Regions from separate parts of the Flexibacterium corallicola genome, predicted to be linked through region 1. Evidence: predicted binding sites of a transcription regulator. Region 1 holds the regulator's gene; the other holds the start of a gene.
The links. Region 1 encodes HrcA, which represses chaperone genes, less so after heat shock. Its sites were predicted from a motif close to GTTAGCACTCNCNNNNNGNGAGTGCTAAC; they were not measured.

Region 1 (9,870 bases):
ACATTGCGTTTGAACCAGTCAATTCCGTTCTCCACGGCCAGATCATTCACAGCGGTTGGGGCTTTTCGTGTATCAATTGGCCCGCCCATAAGCGTCATTGTACATGGAGCAAAAGGATCTTTTTCCTCTTCCATGCGCGCAACAGCCGCCATCACAGGAACAGATGGCTGGCAAACCGCCAGTACATGGGCATCCTTGCCAAGGTGGTGAAGCATATCGATTGTATAATCAATATAATCATCCAAACCGAAAGGCCCATCGGTTACAGGGACCTGACGGGCATCCACCCAGTCGGTGATATAAATATCCAACTCAGGCAGCAAGGCTTCAACCGTTCCGCGCAGCAGTGTTGCAAAATGACCGGACATAGGTGCCACGATCAGCAGTTTAGGATCTTTCTTACGGCGGCTATCAACTTTCCGGTTAAAATGGAGCAGGTTACAAAAGGGTCGCTCCCAGACAACTTCTTCTTCAACATCCACTCGTTCGCCAGCTACCAGCGTTGTTGCCAAACCAAATTCAGGTTTCCCGTAGCGGCGCGTCACTCGTTCCAGCAACTCGCAGGAGGCGGCAATGTTCTTTCCCCAGTAGGTATGCGTTGCGGGGTTCAAAGGGTTTTGAAACATAAGTTTGGTAGCATCAGCCGCAGCTCTAACGGGCGTCATCGCAGCATGGTTAAGCTCATAGAACTGATAATAGAGCACCTGATCGCCCTCCAAAGAGTTGTTTTTCTTCTACGTCTGCAACAACAAAATCCATAGGACGATCCTGCTGCATCGCAACAATATTAATAAATTGAATAGGATTATTCAATAAAATTCTAAGAGAACTAAATACTAACCATCAACATTTTGTATATATCGCCAATTTCATTGCAATATACCGACCCATGATCAAATACACTTAAATGGTGCAGTGCAAAAATTACATGGTAAAACTATAAGCAAAATTAGAATTTTACAATATTACGCTACGTAACATTTCAATTGAAGTTCCCCTAGGCGAAATACTCCAAAATCTAGTACCCTGAGAATCAACAATTTTAAGACAAGAGAAAGGCCACTTAGGATAATCTTAAGAAACCATCTCCGCGATGACGTAGTTAAGTAATGCCCGTCCATGGGCAGTTGCTCTAATATGAGAGTTACTCATCCACTCTATGAGGCCGTTTGCTTGTAACTCACAAAGTCTTTCCATATTGAAGGAGCGGCGGGCAAGCTCCTCATAGCGTCTCACATCCAACCCTTCAACAAGCCGCAGTCCCATGAGCGCCAGTTCATCGCTTTGCTCTACGTGAGTTAAGACAGTCTCTTCAATGAGACCAGTGCCACTGGTTTCAACGGCTTTCATCCATTGCTCAGGGTGCTTTTCCATGGATGTAGCCAGTTTAACCCCGTCGGACTTCGTGATCCGCCCGTGAGCACCCGGCCCCACGCCCACATAGTCGCCATAACGCCAATAGACCAGATTATGCTTACATTCCGCACCCGGTACAGCGTGGTTTGAAACTTCATAGGCGGGAAGTCCCCGCTGTGCTGTTATTTCCTGCGTCAGCTCATACAGGTCGGCTGAAGTATCCGCATCCAGCTCTTTCATTTTTCCGGCAGCGTAGAGGCGATGAAACATTGTCCCCTCCTCTATGGTCAGCTGGTACATTGAAAGGTGGTCTGCAGCGAGGTCTATAGCAAGGTTGATTTCATCCTGCCAACCTTGCAGTGTCTGCTCTGGCCGCGCATAAATCAGATCAAACGAGATTCTGGAGAAGGTCTTGCGAGCAATCTCGACAGCTTGTATCGCCTCCGAAACAGTGTGCTGTCGTCCTAATACTTTCAGGTCTTTATCGTTCAAAGCCTGAATGCCAACGGAAAGCCGGTTCACACCAGCAGCGCGGTAACCTGCAAAGCGCGTGGCCTCCACACTTGTAGGATTTGCCTCCATGGAAATTTCGACATCAGTTGCCACGGACCATTCTTTGGAAATGGCTTCAAGAACCGTTTCGACAGTATCAGGTTCCATTAATGAAGGCGTGCCACCACCAAAGAAGATAGACCCAACTGTTCGCCCACGCGTTAGCTGGGCAAAATGTTTCAGTTCCTGAACAAGCGCATTTGCATAGTCGCTCTGCTGAACAGGACGATGGCGCACATGGGAATTAAAGTCGCAATAAGGGCATTTAGCCAAGCAAAAAGGCCAGTGCACATAAATTCCAAAGCCACCATCCGGTTCAGTTACCATCATCAAGCCTTAACTAGATATCGCAGCTTTAAACAGGTCAAACGCTCGCGCCCTATGAGACAAGCTTTCGCCAATGCCCTTCTTTTCTTCCTTGGTCATTTCGCCGAATGTCCGGTCAAAGCCCTCGGGTTGGAACACGGGATCATAGCCAAAGCCTTCCAAACCACGAGGTGGCCAGACGACTTCACCATGAACTTCGCCGCGGTAGTGCTGGGTATGCCCATCAGGCCATGCCAAGCACAGCACCGCCACAAAATGGCCTCCGCGCTGTTCTGGAGTTTGAGCGCCTTTTTCCTGCAGCTTGTCTTCAACAGACTGCATAGCCACGGCAAAATCCTTTTCAGGCCCCGCCCAGCGCGCAGAAAAGATCCCCGGATCACCATCAAGGGCCTTCACGCAAAAGCCGCTATCATCAGCAAGAGCAGGCAAATTGGCAGCACGCGCAGCAGCCAATGCCTTGATGGCAGCATTGGCTTCGAACGTATCCCCATCTTCAACAGGCTCCGGCAAGCCAAGACCTCCAGCAGAGATGACTTCAAAGCCCATAGGCGCCAGAAGGTCCTGTATCTCTTTCAGCTTGCCCTTGTTATGGGTCGCCAAAACAAGGCGGCAAGGCTCCAACTTTCTATGGGACACAGTCAAACTCCTAAAGAACTGTCAGCTTCTGCAGTTCCACAAGCTTGGAAATGCTGTTTTTCGCAAGGCCCATCAACTTCAGGAATTCTTCCTCGGAGAAAGGCTCACCTTCGGCAGTACCCTGAACTTCAACCAGACCGCCTTTTCCAGTCATCACGAAGTTTGCATCCGTATCAGCAGATGAATCTTCGTCATAGTCCAGATCAGCAACAGCTTCACCCTCATAGATACCGCAGGAGATCGCAGCAACATGATCTTTCAAGACTTCGTCAGTCTTAATCATATCACGCGCTTCCATCCACTTGAGACAGTCGTGCAGTGCAACCCAAGCTCCAGTGATAGAGGCTGTACGCGTACCGCCATCCGCCTGAATCACATCACAATCAACAGTAATCTGACGCTCTCCAAGGGCTTTCAGGTCCACAACTGCACGCAGCGAGCGGGCAATAAGGCGCTGGATTTCCAGCGTGCGGCCAGACTGTTTGCCAGAAGAAGCTTCACGGCGCATACGGTCGTGGGTCGAGCGGGGCAACATGCCATATTCGGCGGTCACCCAACCACGGTTTTGTCCACGCAGCCAAGGCGGAACACGCTCTTCAAGGCTGGCAGTGCAAAGCACATGGGTATCACCAAATTTTACAAGGCAGGAGCCTTCAGCATGCTTGGTCACACCACGTTCAAGGGTAACTGGCCGCGTTTCTTCAGGTGCACGCTTGGATGGACGTTTCAAAGTCTTTCTCCATAAATTGGCTTGGCAAAGGTACAAACACAGGAAAATCTTAATGCCTTTTAGACATGTAACACCACAGACGCAAAGGCTCGATCCAATTTTTTACTAGTTGCCCCTTGTTTAATAGGAGATTCAATCACCTTGATGGAATTGCAAAAATGTTGTCGTTCAGATTAATCTACCTATAAGTTGCTCCCAAATAAGGAATTCATAGAGCGTGACCAGTGGCCCACCTTCCGCTCCCGTCAAAAATCTCAACGAGCGTTCTCGGGAAATTTTCCGCAGAATCGTCGAAAATTATTTGATAACCGGAGACCCTCTCGGCTCGAAATCTCTGGCCAGTGGCCTTTCTGCGCCGCTTTCACCGGCTTCCATTCGCAATGTGATGTCCGATCTGGAGAATATGGGGCTTTTATACTCGCCTCATACAAGCGCAGGTAGGCTCCCCACAGAAACAGGCCTGCGGCTTTTCGTGGATGGCCTGTTGGAAATTGGTGACCTGACAAAGGAAGAGCGAGAGCAGATTGCCGTCCAAATCAAGGCATCAGAACGTGAAACATCCTTTGAAAACGTCCTGACTGAAGCAAGCCAAATGCTTTCCGGCTTGAGTCAGGGAGCTGGCGTTGTTCTTGCAACAAAGCAGGATGTCACTCTGCGCCATGTTGAGTTCGTCCGTATTGAACCCCTAAAAGCCCTTGTTGTTCTTGTAAGTGAGGATGGTTCCGTTGAAAACAGGGTTATAGACCTTCCCCCCGGCCTTCCCCAGTCAGCTCTCGTTGAAGCCGGAAATTACCTAACCTCGGTTATTCGCAGTAAAACCCTTACAGAAGCCAAGGCGGAACTGGAAAAGCAACAAAAGGACAACAAAGCTGAGCTTGATAAACTCTCCTCAAAACTGGTGGAACAAGGCATTGCTTTGTGGAGTGGGGAGCAATCACATAAACGGAGCCTCATCGTACGGGGCCGCTCTAACTTGCTTCAAAATGTTGGCGCAGAAGACGATTTAGAGCGTATTCGACTTCTATTTGATGATTTTGAGAACAAAAGTGAACTCATCAAGCTTCTGGAATTGTCTCAGGAAGGAGAAGGCGTTCGTATCTTTATCGGATCAGAAAATAACCTCTTCTCTCTCTCTGGTTCCTCGGTTGTGGTTTCACCATATCGAGACAGCGAGCAGCGCATTCTCGGAGTTCTGGGGGTAATTGGTCCGACACGATTAAACTATGCCCGTGTTATTCCAATGGTGGATTATACTGCACGCCTTATAAGCCGAATTCTCGGATAGTTTGGAGTAACTCTTTTGCAAACCCTCAGCCCTTCCGAACTGGAACGTTATGCCCGCCACATTGTCCTGCGTGATGTGGGGGGCCCCGGACAACAAAAACTCAAAGCCGCACGTGTCCTCGTAATCGGAGCCGGTGGACTGGGTGCGCCTGTTCTACAATATCTGGCCGCCGCTGGTGTGGGTACGCTGGGCATTGTAGACGATGACACAGTTTCACTTTCTAACCTGCAACGCCAAATCATCCACGATACGGATCAACTGGGAGAGCCAAAGGTTGCCAGTGCAGCTGAAGCAATCGCCCGCCTAAATCCCAATGTAAAAGTAGAGCCCTATCCAACACGCATAGCTGGCCAAAACGCTATGGCTCTTATTTCCAACTATGATCTTGTGATTGATGGCTCCGACAACTTCAATACGCGATATCTAGTTTCTGATGCGTGCTATTTCGCAAAGAAGCCACTCGTCACAGGGGCCGTGGGCCAGTTTGATGGCTCTCTGACCCTACTCAAACCCTATGAAGAGAATAAAGAGGGAACACCCAACCCCACTTATCGTTGCCTGTTCCCGCAAAAGCCTCAGGCTGACACCTTACCAACGTGCTCACAGGCAGGAGTATTAGGGGCCTTAACGGGCGTTGTTGGGTCTTTGCAAGCTCTTGAAGCTATAAAAGAAATCGTAGGATTTGGCGAAGGCCTACTGGGGCGTTTGCTTCTCATGGATACAAGCAGCATGCGTTTTAATACCATAAAGTACAAATGGAATGAGAATAACCCGCTTAACGGGAATGACCCAAAAACATGGGAGCAGATGCTAGAAAACTAGCAATCCACCCTTAGAGTCTGTTCAAAAATAAATCCTTGAATGAATGGGTAAATTCGTTTTCGTGTTCTGAAAAAACTTGGAGATCCCGAATAGTATGGACCCCATTCCCCAGTAAGCTTCACTGCCGTAATTTGCTATAATGCAGGAAAGAAAGTGAAAGGGCGAAAGCGCCATATCCTATGACTTGTTTTAAATAGCAAGGTTCACTCTGCGGGTATTCAGGACCGCGGAAGCCTGGCGGGCATCTTCCAAAGAGTTACATCCCGCAACGCTGGATCGTTGAACGCATGTTCGCAAGGCTAGGCTGAAATCGCCGGTTTTCAAAGGATATGGAACGATGGACCGAAACCACAGAGACTTTAATGAGCGTTGCAACGATTAAGCTTATGGTTCGAAGCATTCCTCTATACTTCTATTCTTGAACTGACTCTTATATTTAAAGGGTATATGTTCCCACTAAATCTTAAGTAGGCTTGTGAGAAGAGACTAGCCACTTATCCTCCTAAGGGACATGTGGGCTATGCTTTGTGGGGGGAGGAGAAAGCAATGCGCAAACTGATTAGTTGGACTGCTGCCAGCATACTAACTATTTTAGCTGGAACAGGCCTATATTTCCATGAGGATATTCAAAAGCTGCGAGCGCTCAAAGCCTATGCCAAAGCTTTCACGCCAGAAAATATTGATAACAACATGCGTACACTTCACGCATCTTACCCCAGCAAAGACATAGCCCCCCCCACACAGACCTACAAGCTTCAAGAAGCACTCGGCACAATCGCACTTCCAGAGACATTTATGTATGATGGGAAACCTGTCTCCACACTAGGATACTTGAGCGCTTCACACACAACAGGGTTTGCCGTCTTACAAGGCGATAAACTGCTTTATGAAAGCTACATGCGCGGCAACACCCGTGAATCCAATGCATTGCAAATGTCGGTTTCCAAGTCCATCACATCTGTACTGACCGGCATAGCTGTAGACAAAGGCCTGATCGAAGATGTTGAAGATCAGGTGGTAAAATACGTTCCTGAATTAAAGGGGTCCGCCTATGATGGCGCACGCTTGAAAGATGTTTTGGAAATGTCCTCGGGTATTCGCTGGAATGAGGACTATAAAGATCTGGACTCCGACCTTGTGCAATCCGTCGTGGCCGTTCTCACCGGGTCATTGGATGATTATACCAAACAAGTGGTTAAAGAAAGGGCGCCCGGCACTCAAAACCTTTATGCCTCCATTGATACCTACGTCTTAGGCTGGGTTATCCGAAATGCTACAGGACAAGCCTATGAGGACTGGTTCAATGAGCAGCTCTGGTCAAAACTAGGGGCTGAGGGATCAGCAAAAATTCTGGTGGACACCAAAGGACAGCCGGTGGTCTACGGAGGGTTTAACTTACGTCTGCGCGATATGATACGCTTTGGGAAAATGGTCATGGATGGCGGTGTTAACCACAAGGGAGAGAGGGTTGTCTCGCAAGAGTGGCTCCGCGCTTCCGTTACACCCGACAGTCCTCGTCTGCAGCCGGGCTTCAATAACCCCGACAGCTCATCCCCGCTGGGCTACAAATACCAATGGTGGCTGCCACTGGAATCCGATGGTGGAGACTTCACTGCAATTGGCCTTTACGGACAGTTTATCTATGTAAATCCGGTTCGAAAGGTGGTCATAGTTAAGACCTCAAGCGATCCAACCTATTCGGAAGCAGAAAAAGGTCTGAGGGTGCGGCTACAAACCATCTCCATGATGCAAGCCATCGCAAAGCACCTTGGGGAAGCTCCAGAAAGCTGAATATCTCATTTGGTCGAAGGTGATTGCCCGTTTAACACGCCCACCTCCCTTATCAGTAAGTGGCTGCTTTCTCAGCATACGCTAGTGAGGAATTTGCCATAAAGACCTGAAGGGCTCCTATGAACGTTGGTGTCATTTCCTCTCTGGAACGATCAAGAAATTTCATGATGTCGGTAACATGTACAAATGTGAGGTCAGACAATTCAGAACTCCAGTCAAGAGCTCGAACCTCCTCACACGAAACCCCGATTTCCGCATGAAATGCCAGTTCCGGATGAATATTTGCAAGGTCTTTTATAATAGCAATCAGTTGAATCTCAGTGTGGTTTAACTCGAGCCCCAATTCTTCTCTTACTTCGCGGCGAATACATGAAAAAACATTGGGTCTATTCCTTAATATATCCAATTCTGCATCGAAAAAACCGCCGAAACTAAAGTACTTTCCCGGATTGACCTCCGCGAACTGGGAGCGACGCCCGACTGGAATGTAACCATCCGTTGTCACAGGAATTATGCAGGTTCCAATCGGATTTGCGCGCGGAATTACTTTCTCAGATGAACGTGTAGCGACATATTCTCGGTAGTCAGTCAGCCCTAACTCAAGGACGAGCTGTCCATCCGAGCCCTCATTAAAAGCAGAAAGGCGAAATATACTTGAATTGTAAAGATGACGCCCCTCACTGACTGCAGTCTCTTCCCTGACCCGCCACTCCCTATCAATCGTTTCTGATTGGGAAGCTGAGTACTTCACTCTATTTTTCTCAGTCTCAAACAGTACGGTTACATCTTGTTCAAAGGCCTTACCGGACCAAACTACCTGATATCCACTATTTGGTTGATTTAACAACATACTCTACTGCCCACCAGTTGCGGCGTAAAAACCTACAAAAAGAGGAAAGGCGCTAATGCGCCTCATCCCAGTTGCTTGCTGCTTCCGCTTCCACTTTGAGCGGAACAGAGAGCTGGACGGCGGGTTCTGCCGCTTTTTCCATTATGCTGACAACCAGTTCCTTGGTGGCGTCCACTTGCTCCACAGGCACTTCGAAAATGAGTTCGTCATGCACTTGCAGCAACATTTGAGCATCCAGCTTGGCAGATACCAGAGCATCATCCATACGCACCATAGCGCGGCGGATGATATCCGCTGCAGAGCCCTGAATTGGTGCGTTAATGGCGGCTCGCTCAAAGAATTGGCGCATATTGGGATTTTTGGTATTCACATCAGGATAATGTGCACGACGGCCGAAGATCGTTTCCACATAGCCATTGGCATGAACAAACTTCTTCGTCTCCTCCATGTACTCCTTGATACCGGGGAAGCGCTCAAAATACGTCTTGATGTAATCCCCCGCCTCACCGCGGGAAATATTCAGCTGGTTGGCAAGGCCGAACGCGGAAATACCGTAGATAATACCAAAATTGATAGCCTTTGCCTGACGACGCACCATCGGGTCCATGCCCTCAATAGGCACGCCAAACATTTCAGAGGCAGTCATGGCGTGAATATCCAGCCCTTCAGCAAAGGCTTTCTTAAGCTGCGGAATATCGGCCATGTGGGCGAGAACCCGCAGTTCAATCTGGCTATAATCGGCGGAAATAAGCTTGGTGCCCTGCCCTGCGACAAAGGCTCGTCGGATCTTGCGGCCCTCTTCTGTGCGGATAGGAATATTCTGCACATTAGGCTCGGAAGAGGACAAACGTCCCGTGGTTGTTGCCGCCAGCGAAAACGATGTATGAACTCGTTTCGTTTCCGAATTAATAAAGCTTGGCAGGGCATCGGTATAAGTAGATTTCAGCTTGGAAAGCTGACGCCACTCTACGATTTTACTTGGAAGCTCATGTCCCTCAGCTGCCAGATCATCCAGTACCGAGGCAGAGGTGGACCAAGCACCAGTTTTGGTTTTCTTACCTCCCGGCAGCCCCATTTTGCCAAACAAAATTTCACCCAGTTGCTTTGGGCTGCCAACGTTGAATGTCTCGCCTGCCATCTCGTGGATTTCCGCTTCCAGTGCAGCTGCTTTTTGGGCAAAATCACCGGAAAGACGGGAAAGCATTTGCCGGTCCACACTAATGCCCCGCTTTTCCATACGGGCAAGAGTTTCAACCATAGGGCGTTCAAGACGCTCATAGACGGTTGCCATACCTTCAGCAGCAAGGCGTGGCTTCAAAACCTTCCAGAGACGAAGCGTAACGTCTGCATCTTCCGCAGCATAAGCCGTGGCTTTGTCCAGCGGCACCATATCGAACGTGATTTGAGACTTGCCCGAACCACACACTTCCTTGAAGGCGATTGGCGTATGGTCCAGCCAGCGCTTGGAAAGCTCATCCATTCCATTGCCACCAACACCGGCATCCAAAACATAGGACAGCA
Region 2 (9,870 bases), 960 kb from region 1:
TGCCGATAACCGTGAAGCAGAAGCTCTAGACATTTTCGCAGACATTCTTGGTGGCGGCACAAACTCGCGCCTGTACAAGCGGTTGGTTGTTGAAGAGAAACTGGCAACAAGCGCAGGCAGTTGGTACAACTCAACTGCGGTTGACGACAGCCAGCTCAAGGTTTTTGCCACGCCTGCAGATTCAATAGAACTGAGTACTATCGAGAACAAGTTAGAGGCTGCAATTGCAGATATTGCACAAAACGGCGTAACCAATGAAGAAGTCGAGCGTTCCAAACGCTCAATGCTCGCCTCTGCCATATACGCTCAAGACAAGCAGAGCGCACTTGCCCGCTTGTTTGGTGCAACCCTGACCACTGGTGGGACGGTAGAGGATGTTCAAAGCTGGCCCGAAAATATTATGAGTGTTACTCCCAAAATGGTGCAGAGTGTAGCTCAAAAGTACATTCAAGCCCCCGCAGCGAAAGGCTATTTGCTGCCTGCCCCAGCCCCTCAAAAAACCTCGAAGGCCAAACAGGAAGGAAATAACAGCTAATGAAAAAAAATAGCTTATTTCCGTTAGTCTATGCTCAGGCAATTTGCACCTGCGTACTCGCCTTACTTCTGTTCCCGGTCGCTTTCTTGCAAACCGCCAAGGCCTTCGAGATTCAAGAGGTCACCAGTAAGAGCGGCATCAAGGCCTGGTTGGTGGAAAACTACAGCGTGCCCATTATTGCCATGGAGTTTTCTTTTCAAGGCGGCAGCACTCAAGATCCAAAAGAACAACTGGGTTTAACCAACCTCCTTTCGTACACACTGGATGAAGGTGCAGGTGACTTGAATTCCCAGCAATATCAACTCGCATTGGAAGACCTGACCATGTCTGTGGGCTTTAGAGCGGGGAAAGACCGGTTTTACGGTTCCATGCGCACTCTTCAGCCCAATTTAACAGAGGCAGTAGAAATGTTGAGGCTCGCAATCAATGAGCCACGTTTTGACCCGGAACCCGTTGAGAAAATCAAATCTCAAATCATCACTGGCATTAGACGCGCCCAAAAACAACCGGACGCCATTGCCGCCCGAGCACTGAGCCAAATGCTCTTCCCCAATCATCCTTACGGCCAAACGAGCTTGGGAACCGAGGCGAGCGTCTCTACGCTGACAAGCCAGAACCTGCGGGATTTGAAAGCTAAACTTTTTGCTAGGCAAGCTCTGAATATCGGCGTGGTGGGCGCAATCAATGCCGAGCAACTGGCGGAGGCTCTGGACAAAGTCTTTTCCAAACTCCCTGAGAAGGCACTGCTTCAAACAATACCTGACATCATTCCTGTTGAAGGGGAGAAGCAAGAGATCGCCTTCAAAGCTCCTCAATCTACTATCCAGTTTGCCCTACCAGGTCTGGAACGCACTGACCCTACCTTTATTCCAGCCTATGTGATGAACCATATTTTAGGGGGTGGCTCCTTCACTTCTTGGCTGTATGAGGAGGTTCGCGAGGAGCGTGGCCTTGTGTATTCCATCGGCACCTACCTCGTGCCCTATGAGCACTCAGCCCTCCTCATGGGAGCTACCGGTACGCGCAGTGAGAATACAGAAAAAGCCCTTGCTATTATTGAAGAGCAATTGGCACGCATGGGAACTGACGGTCCTACAGAAGAAGAACTCCAGAAAGCAAAAGGCTATATCACAGGGTCCTATGCCCTGAACTTTGACAGTTCCGGTGCAATCGCCCTTCAACTTGTCGGCATTCAAAACGCAGATCTGGGTATCGATTATATTAGTGAACGCAATGACAAGGTGAATGCGGTCACCTTGGATCAAGTTCGCTCAGTGGCATCTGAACTCTTGAAAGATAAAAAACCTTCAATAGTAGTTGTCGGACCGATCAACTAGACAAGCTCTCGACGACCGGCTCCGATAGGAAGGCTCCTATATGAGAGGCCTCCTATTGGAGCAATATCGCCCCTAGGTAGAAACTGCAGAAATTGGTCTTCGCATTTTTTCAAAACCCCCTACTCCATATGCCATAGTGATTTGAAACTATAGATTAATCCAAACTGCGAGCTTTTATTGTCCTCTAAAACTTAAAAGAGTATACCTTTAAAAATGGCAATGAAGAATCACGACTAATTTATCGCGGGGAATGTCATGGAAGAACAAAAGGTTGCTCTGAAAAAGCTAAGGAAATTCACCGCCTTTACAGCATTTTTCCTGTTTGCCAGTCCAGCGATCTCTTATGCTGAGCAACCTTCATCTCTCCCCATCTCTAGTGGGCTGCAAAAAGCCTACACCGCCTATGAAAATGCATGGACCAACGCCCCTTTAGGGTTCTCTGCTGCCAAGTTCATCAAATCTCCAGCTAAAGCCTACGGTATCTATGAGGACCGAGAGCACTCCACTTACCATAATGGCGAGAAGATTATTGTTTATGCCCAGCCAGTTGCCTACAAATTCCAAGAGGAAAACGGTCAGTATTCACTCAAGCTCAACGTAGACTTTGAGGTTCGAAACAAATCCGGCCAAATCATCACATCCAATGAAAATACAGCATCCTTCAAACACTCCGCCTCTGAGAAGTTTTATGAATATCAAACCAGTCTGAGTTTCTCCCTTGAGGGCTTTCACGAGGGAGACTATCTTCTTTTTGTTCGTATGAATGACCTTGTTTCAGGGGATCAGGGCGATTTCGAGCTCCCCTTTTCCATTGTCCCGGCAGCTATTCATGAGTAGCAGAATCACCCTAAAACGGCCTCGGGATCTAGACTAAATTTACCCAGCGCCCCTGCACTCAATCTTACTTATAATTAGTTATATTTGGCATAATCCCCCCTTCAACTCGCCTATCCTTCCTCTGAAATCTCTAGGGATTTAACTTTTTTTACTGGCAGTTCCTTGACAGTTTCATATACCGAAACTACATCAGTTGCGGTCATTGGCACTCTGCCTTTGGGAGTGCTAATGACTGTGGAGTTCGCTTCACAACTCTCAAAGTTTTAACCATTGAGCTCGGCTGCTGCCTATGAGGGGCGCCACGCATGAGAGGATAGCAAATATGGGTTTTCGTCCGCTACACGACCGCGTAGTCGTTCGCCGCATTGAGTCCGAAGCAAAAACTGCTGGTGGCATCATCATTCCAGATACTGCACAGGAAAAGCCACAGGAAGGCGAAATCATCGCTGTTGGTACAGGTGCACGTAAAGACAACGGTGAAATCGTTGCTCTCGACGTCAAAGCTGGTGACCGTGTTCTGTTCGGGAAATGGTCCGGCACTGAAGTTAAGATCGACGGTGAAGACCTGTTGATCATGAAGGAATCCGACATCATGGGTATCCTGGCTTAATTGCAGCCAAGACGCACACGATCCCTTCAATCTACAAGTATCAAAGTGAGACAAAACCATGGCTGCTAAAGAAGTCAAATTCGGTACAGACGCCCGCGATAAAATGCTTAAAGGCGTTGATATCCTCGCAAACGCTGTAAAAGTTACTCTCGGCCCTAAAGGCCGTAACGTTGTTCTGGACAAAGCTTTCGGCGCACCACGCATCACTAAAGATGGCGTTTCTGTTGCGAAAGAAATCGAGCTGGACGACAAGTTCGAAAACATGGGCGCACAGATGGTGCGTGAAGTTGCTTCCAAAACCAACGACATCGCTGGTGACGGTACAACAACTGCAACAGTTCTTGCACAAGCCATCGTTAAAGAAGGCGCAAAGTTCGTTGCAGCTGGCATGAACCCGATGGACCTGAAGCGCGGCGTTGATCTTGCTGCTGCTGCTGCGGTCGCAGACCTGACATCCCGTTCCAAGTCTATTTCTTCTTCTGAAGAAGTTGCACAGGTTGGTACAATCTCTGCAAACGGCGACACACAGATCGGTACTGACATTGCTGAAGCAATGCAGAAAGTCGGCAACGAAGGCGTTATCACTGTTGAAGAAGCTAAGTCTTTGGAAACAGAGCTTGAAGTTGTTGAAGGTATGCAGTTCGACCGCGGTTACCTGTCACCTTACTTCGTGACTAACGCTGAAAAAATGATTGCTGATCTGGAAAAGCCACTTATTCTCCTTCACGAGAAGAAGCTTTCCAACCTGCAGGCAATGCTTCCTTTGCTTGAAAGCGCTGTTCAGTCCTCCCGTCCACTGCTGATCATTGCAGAAGACGTTGAAGGCGAAGCTCTTGCAACTCTCGTTGTGAACAAGCTGCGCGGTGGCCTGAAAATTGCTGCTGTTAAAGCTCCTGGCTTCGGTGATCGTCGTAAAGCAATGCTTGAAGACCTCGCTATCCTGACCGGTGGTACAGTTGTTTCCGAAGATCTCGGCATCAAGCTGGAAAACGTAACTATCGACATGCTCGGCACTGCCGACAAGGTGAACATCTCCAAAGAGAACACCACTATTGTTGACGGTTCTGGCGACAAAGCTCAGATCGAAGCACGTGTTGCTCAGATCAAAGCTCAGATTGAAGAAACTACTTCCGACTACGACCGTGAAAAGCTGCAGGAACGTCTTGCCAAGCTTGCTGGCGGTGTTGCAGTTATCCGCGTTGGCGGTGCAACTGAAGTTGAAGTTAAAGAGAAAAAAGACCGTGTTGACGATGCACTGAACGCAACACGCGCAGCTGTTGAAGAAGGTATCGTACCAGGTGGTGGTACAGCTCTGCTTCGTGCAAAAGCTGCGGTTGCCAAGCTTTCTTCTGAAAACGTTGACATTGAAGCTGGTATCAAGATCGTTCTTCGCGCTCTTGAAGCTCCAATTCGCCAGATCGCTGAAAACTCCGGCGTTGAAGGTTCAATCGTAGTTGGCAAGATCCAGGACAACATTAAAGACGAAACTTTGGGCTTCAATGCGCAGACCGAAGAATACGTCAACATGATTGAAGCAGGTATTGTTGACCCAACTAAGGTTGTACGTACAGCTCTTCAGGACGCAGCATCTGTTGCTGGTCTCTTGATCACAACTGAAGCTATGGTTGCTGAACTGCCTAAGGCAGACGGCCCTGCAATGCCTCCAATGGGCGGCGGCGACATGGGCGGCATGGGCGGTATGGGCTTCTAAGCCACGCTTCCAAACGCTTTTAATCAATCTGGGCACCTTTCGGGGTGCCCTTTTTGTTTGCGGCAGCTGCCTTTTTCTGGAAATTCTGTAGTTTGGAGCGGGTATCACAATTTCCTTGAACCCATTTGCGATTTGCTATCCAATTCCGTAGATCTCTTTAAATAAAATTTAGAATGCTTGGGGCACACTTCATGGAAAAATCGGCATTAGTTTTAGGCTCATCAGGTTTGATCGGTTCCAGCCTGCTCTCCCAATTACTCGAGAATGACCGCTATAGTTCCGTATCCGCCTTGGTACGCAGTGAGATACCTTTAAAGCACCCTAAGCTCAAACAGCATGTGGTCGACTTCTCAAACCCCGCTACATTGTCCTCCCTCGTAAGAGCTGATGATGTTTTTTGTTGTTTGGGAACCACTCAAAAGACAGCAGGATCAAAGGAAGCTTTCTATGCGGTCGACTTTACTCTCATTCACGAACTGGCAAAGCTCGCGAAGGCCAGTAGCGCTGAGCACTTTTTGCTGATTTCCTCAATTGGGGCCAACCCAAAGTCTTCAAGCCTCTACTTGAAAACAAAGGGGCAGCTGGAGCAGGCTATAACTGATCTGAAATTTTCAAAGCTGAGTATATTCAGACCTTCCCTCTTGCTTGGGGAGCGCAAAGAATTTCGCTTCAAGGAAACACTCTCCGCAGCCGTTTTGGGCCCGCTGGAAATATTCATGCAAGGTCCATTGCGCAATTACCGGCCCATCACTGCGAGGCAAGTTGCCAAAGCAATGCAAACCGCTGCCAATAACGGAGTCGGCAAAAACACACTTTACTTGTCCAGCGAGATTGCAAGAATGTAAGTACAGTCGGGTTTACGAATTTACGAAGCCACCGATCATGTTGCATATCATAGAGCGTTGAAGCGCCTTTACTGTGTTGCTGTTGGCCCTTGGCGCATACTCTGGGTAGTAGTAGAGCATAAACTCTGAAATCAGCTGAGCCCCCGGCAGGATTTCATTTTGGTCAATTGCTGTCGCATTGGATGCTATATTGTAGAACTGGCGATAAAGGCCAAGTCTATGGAGATTGGCCCAAAAGGTGGTACCATTAATCCCGTGGTTTCCACCCGGATCATTTTGCCCTTCATAATAAGCCTTTAAGTGATTGGGATCTATCAAGTTATGTCCAGTATGAAATCCTTGGGTATATTTTGTCTGGGGGACAAGGTTGAGACTGGCTCGAAAGTTCCCATCATACCCCTTCGCGGTATTAACGTCGTTGGCTTGTATCGAAAAATCCATTAGGCACATTGGTCTATAAAGGCTATTAACGCTTGAACCACCAAAGTAATTAGATTCCCAACCAGTGCGCAGATACGCCCAAAAAGTACCGCTTAATTCTCCTGAGGTGATGTAAACTACTCGAGTATTGCCGGTCACATTTTTGGCTGCATTTGCATTTTTCAGCTCATCCGTTGACATCTTGGTTGAAGACGTCTGCAAGTCAGCCATTGAATAATTTATGTCTTGCTGATCAACGCCCAACTTTGAAAAGACATAGTATTTTGACTCATAAATTCTGCCCGTCACATTTTGGAGGTTATATGTCAGCGCTTCTCTAGGATCATTCATTGAAAGGCCAGCAACCGCAAAGTAGAGCCGTGTTTCGGCGTTACCTGAGCAAAACCCATACTTATGCAAAGGGCGCAGACGTACAGATGTATGCCCCGTTGTTGGTAGAGTGGAATAGTAGATGCTTGGAAACTGATTGGGCTTTAAATCCAGCCCATAGCGGTAGCCGGTAGACGAAGCATCATTTTCCAGTCGAATTGTTCCAAACCCAATATTTCCTACTTGAATAATTCGTAGTTCCGCATTGTTTTGCACCGCCATCGTCGCCTCCATTTAAAAGAATATGGGTGCCGCGAACGGGCTCCCTCCTTCAACCAACAGGACGAAGCCAAAAAGCATTTGTGAAACGGGACCAACACACAGCTAACGTAAAAGTGATCATCTGTGAGCATACAGAGATTTGAAACTGTTTAGAGTATCAATAGCTTACACAACCAATAATTCACTGGATCTAATAAATTGCAACACGCTTCCAAATACATCTTCTCCAGTTTACTCCTCACGGCTCTTCTAACGGGTCCTCAGGCAACAGCAGCTCCAGCCCAAACAGCCATTTTTGCTGGCGGGTGCTTTTGGTGTGTTGAATCTGACTTTGACAAGATCCCGGGTGTTCTTTCCACTAAGTCCGGTTACATTGGTGGCACCGTCAAAAACCCGAGTTACAAGCAGGTCTCGGCTGGAGGAACAGGCCACAAAGAAGCGGTTGAAATCAAATTCGACCCCGATAAAGTTTCCTACAACGAGCTCTTGGAAGTTTATTGGCACAGTGTAGACCCAACGGACGCAGGCGGACAGTTCTGCGATCGAGGAGAAAGCTATACAACAGCAGTTTTCACAACAACGCCCCAACAGTTTCAAGAGGCCAAAGCCTCAAAACTAGCCATTGAAAAGGAACGTAACTTAAAGACCCCCGTCGTAACCCCTATTACTCAAGCCCCTACATTTTATGCAGCTGAAGACTATCATCAGGATTTCTACAAAAAGAACCCGCTCAAATATAAATTCTACAGATATCGCTGTGGACGGGATGCCCGTGTAAATGCGGTTTGGGGAGATGAAGCCTACAAAGGAATCAAGTAGTCCCAGTACTCTCGGATTTCAAGAAATCCAGAAAGGCCCTCACTTTGGGAGCGAGAAACCGCTTTTCAAGATAGAGGGCATATACCGCACTCTCGTCATATTGATAGGGCGTAAAACTATTGTCCTTCAGAACAGCTTGCAGGCGCCCTCTCGCCAAATCATCACCAATGACCCAAGTAGGCAACATAGTCAGGCCAGCTCCATTAAGGGCCATTTGGTGCACAGCAGCAACCGTATTCAGTTTTATTCTTCCCCTGACCTTGATCTGCCTCTCTCTGCCCCCAAGAACACGCAGGTAGGTCCACTTAGCGGCACAGAATTTTATAAATTGCCTCTCCTCCAGTTCATCCAGTGAATGAACCATCCCGTTTTTCTTAAAGTACTCGGGGCTACCGACAATCCGGTACTGGTTTTGATGGATCTTCGTAGCGATCAAATCGGAGTCTTCGAGGTGGCCGATGCGAATGGACAGATCAATTCCTCCCTCTCCCAAATCTATTCGCTGATCATCGAAGTCTACGTTCACCGTAACCTGCGGGTAGAGGTCCAAAAACTTACCAAGACGCGGAGCAAGCCAATACTCACCAAAAGCCCGTGTCACACTGAGTTTCAACTCTCCGGAGGGCAGTGCTTGCAAACCGTTAATTGCCTCGTGGGCATGGCGTTCCTCTTGCAATATACGCTTGGCGTGGGGAAGAAAAACAGAGCCTGCTTCAGTCAAGGTTATCCGTTTACGCGACCTGTTGAATAGCCGTGCCCCCATTTCATCTTCCAATGAGGATATATGGCGAGCAACGGAGGAAACCTGCGTATTCAGGCGCATAGCCACAGCGGAGAAACTCTCCTGCTCAGCGGTGTGAACAAAGCAGATAAGGCGAACTGACTTCATATTCTCTCTTTTGCAGTTATTGCAAAATATTCTTACATTTTTGAGTATAGATATTCAACTTTGCAAGTTCCATAGTACTAACAGAATTTCTAAGGAGAGCTTATTTTTATGAAAAATTCACGTATCCTCTTGGTAAAACGCCCTGTTGGTATGATTGCTCCAACGGACTTTGAAAAGCGCGAGGAAACCCTTCCTGAACTGGAAGAAGGAAAGGCACGTGTTCGAGTGACTTACCTTTCACTGGATCCTGCCATGCGCGGCTGGATGAGCGCTGATGAAAACAGCTATGTTCCGCCAATCCCTCTTGGTAGCACCATGCGGGGGCTGGCAGTTGGTATTGTTGAAGAAACCAAAACAAGTGAACTTAACAAAGGCGACTGGGTCGCCGGTTTCCTTGGCTGGACTACCTTTGCAGATGTTTCAGCAGCTGACGTGAATGTTGTTCCGCAAATGGTTCCAATGGATGCCTACATGGGTATTTTAGGTCTTGCTGGCGCCACCGCCTATTATGGTTTGATGGAGGTTGGTAAACCGCAGGAAGGTCAGACAATTTGCATCACTGGAGCCGCGGGTTCTGTTGGCTCCCTTGTTGGACAGCTTGCCAAAGCCCACGGCCTTCGTGTGATTGGCATTGCAGGCTCCGATGAAAAGTGTAAGTGGCTTACTGAAGAGCTGGGATTTGACGCTGCGCTCAACTACAAGACAGACGATCTGGAGGCAGGCATTCGCGAATTTGCACCCGATGGCTTGGATCTGCATTTTGAAAATGTTGGCGGAGCACCACTTCAGGCGGCTCTTAACAACATGAAAGCCCATGCAACAATCATCATGTGCGGCCTGATTTCCACCTATAACGCAACAGAGGCTCCTGCCGGACCTGAGCTCTCTGCAATTATCAAGAAACGCCTGACCGTTCAAGGGTTTGTAATGACAGACCACCTGCACCGGTTTGGTGAGTTCTTCGAAAAGCTTGGTGCTTACATGATGAAAGGTCAGCTAAAATATCGGCTGGACGTGGTAGAAGGGCTTGAGAATGCTCCAGTTGCCATCAACCGTTTGTTTGAAGGCACAAACACCGGAAAACTGACAGTTAAAGTTTCAGATCTTTAAATAGGAGCTGTGGGCATAAGCCCACAGCTTCACTCTGGCTCCGAGTACCATATCCGGTAAATTGCGCCTGCACGATCATCAGAAACAAGTAAAGACCCGTCGGGTAACTCAGCCGTATCCACTGGCCTTCCCCAATATTCTCCAT

Region 2: a site for HrcA is predicted at 2,911-2,939, ahead of groES (co-chaperone GroES). Genes of this name have one in related genera too.

What each region holds. Positions count from the first base shown of each region.
Region 1 is NZ_JARRCW010000001.1:4,446,200-4,456,069, forward strand. Features, by position in the region: gene P6574_RS19605 (polyhydroxyalkanoate depolymerase) at 1-704, opposite strand, end outside; gene hemW (radical SAM family heme chaperone HemW) at 1,075-2,235, opposite strand; gene rdgB (RdgB/HAM1 family non-canonical purine NTP pyrophosphatase) at 2,245-2,877, opposite strand; gene rph (ribonuclease PH) at 2,882-3,601, opposite strand; gene hrcA (heat-inducible transcriptional repressor HrcA) at 3,819-4,886, shown strand; gene P6574_RS19630 (HesA/MoeB/ThiF family protein) at 4,902-5,708, shown strand; gene P6574_RS19635 (serine hydrolase domain-containing protein) at 6,255-7,499, shown strand; gene P6574_RS19640 (hypothetical protein) at 7,552-8,349, opposite strand; gene polA (DNA polymerase I) at 8,402-9,870, opposite strand, start outside.
Region 2 is NZ_JARRCW010000001.1:3,486,278-3,496,147, forward strand. Features, by position in the region: gene P6574_RS15265 (M16 family metallopeptidase) at 1-535, shown strand, start outside; gene P6574_RS15270 (M16 family metallopeptidase) at 535-1,872, shown strand; gene P6574_RS15275 (hypothetical protein) at 2,128-2,709, shown strand; gene groES (co-chaperone GroES) at 3,032-3,319, shown strand; gene groL (chaperonin GroEL) at 3,378-5,030, shown strand; gene P6574_RS15290 (NAD(P)H-binding protein) at 5,222-5,875, shown strand; gene P6574_RS15295 (hypothetical protein) at 5,888-6,907, opposite strand; gene msrA (peptide-methionine (S)-S-oxide reductase MsrA) at 7,106-7,726, shown strand; gene P6574_RS15305 (LysR family transcriptional regulator) at 7,719-8,615, opposite strand; gene P6574_RS15310 (NADP-dependent oxidoreductase) at 8,724-9,725, shown strand; gene P6574_RS15315 (PQQ-dependent sugar dehydrogenase) at 9,755-9,870, opposite strand, start outside.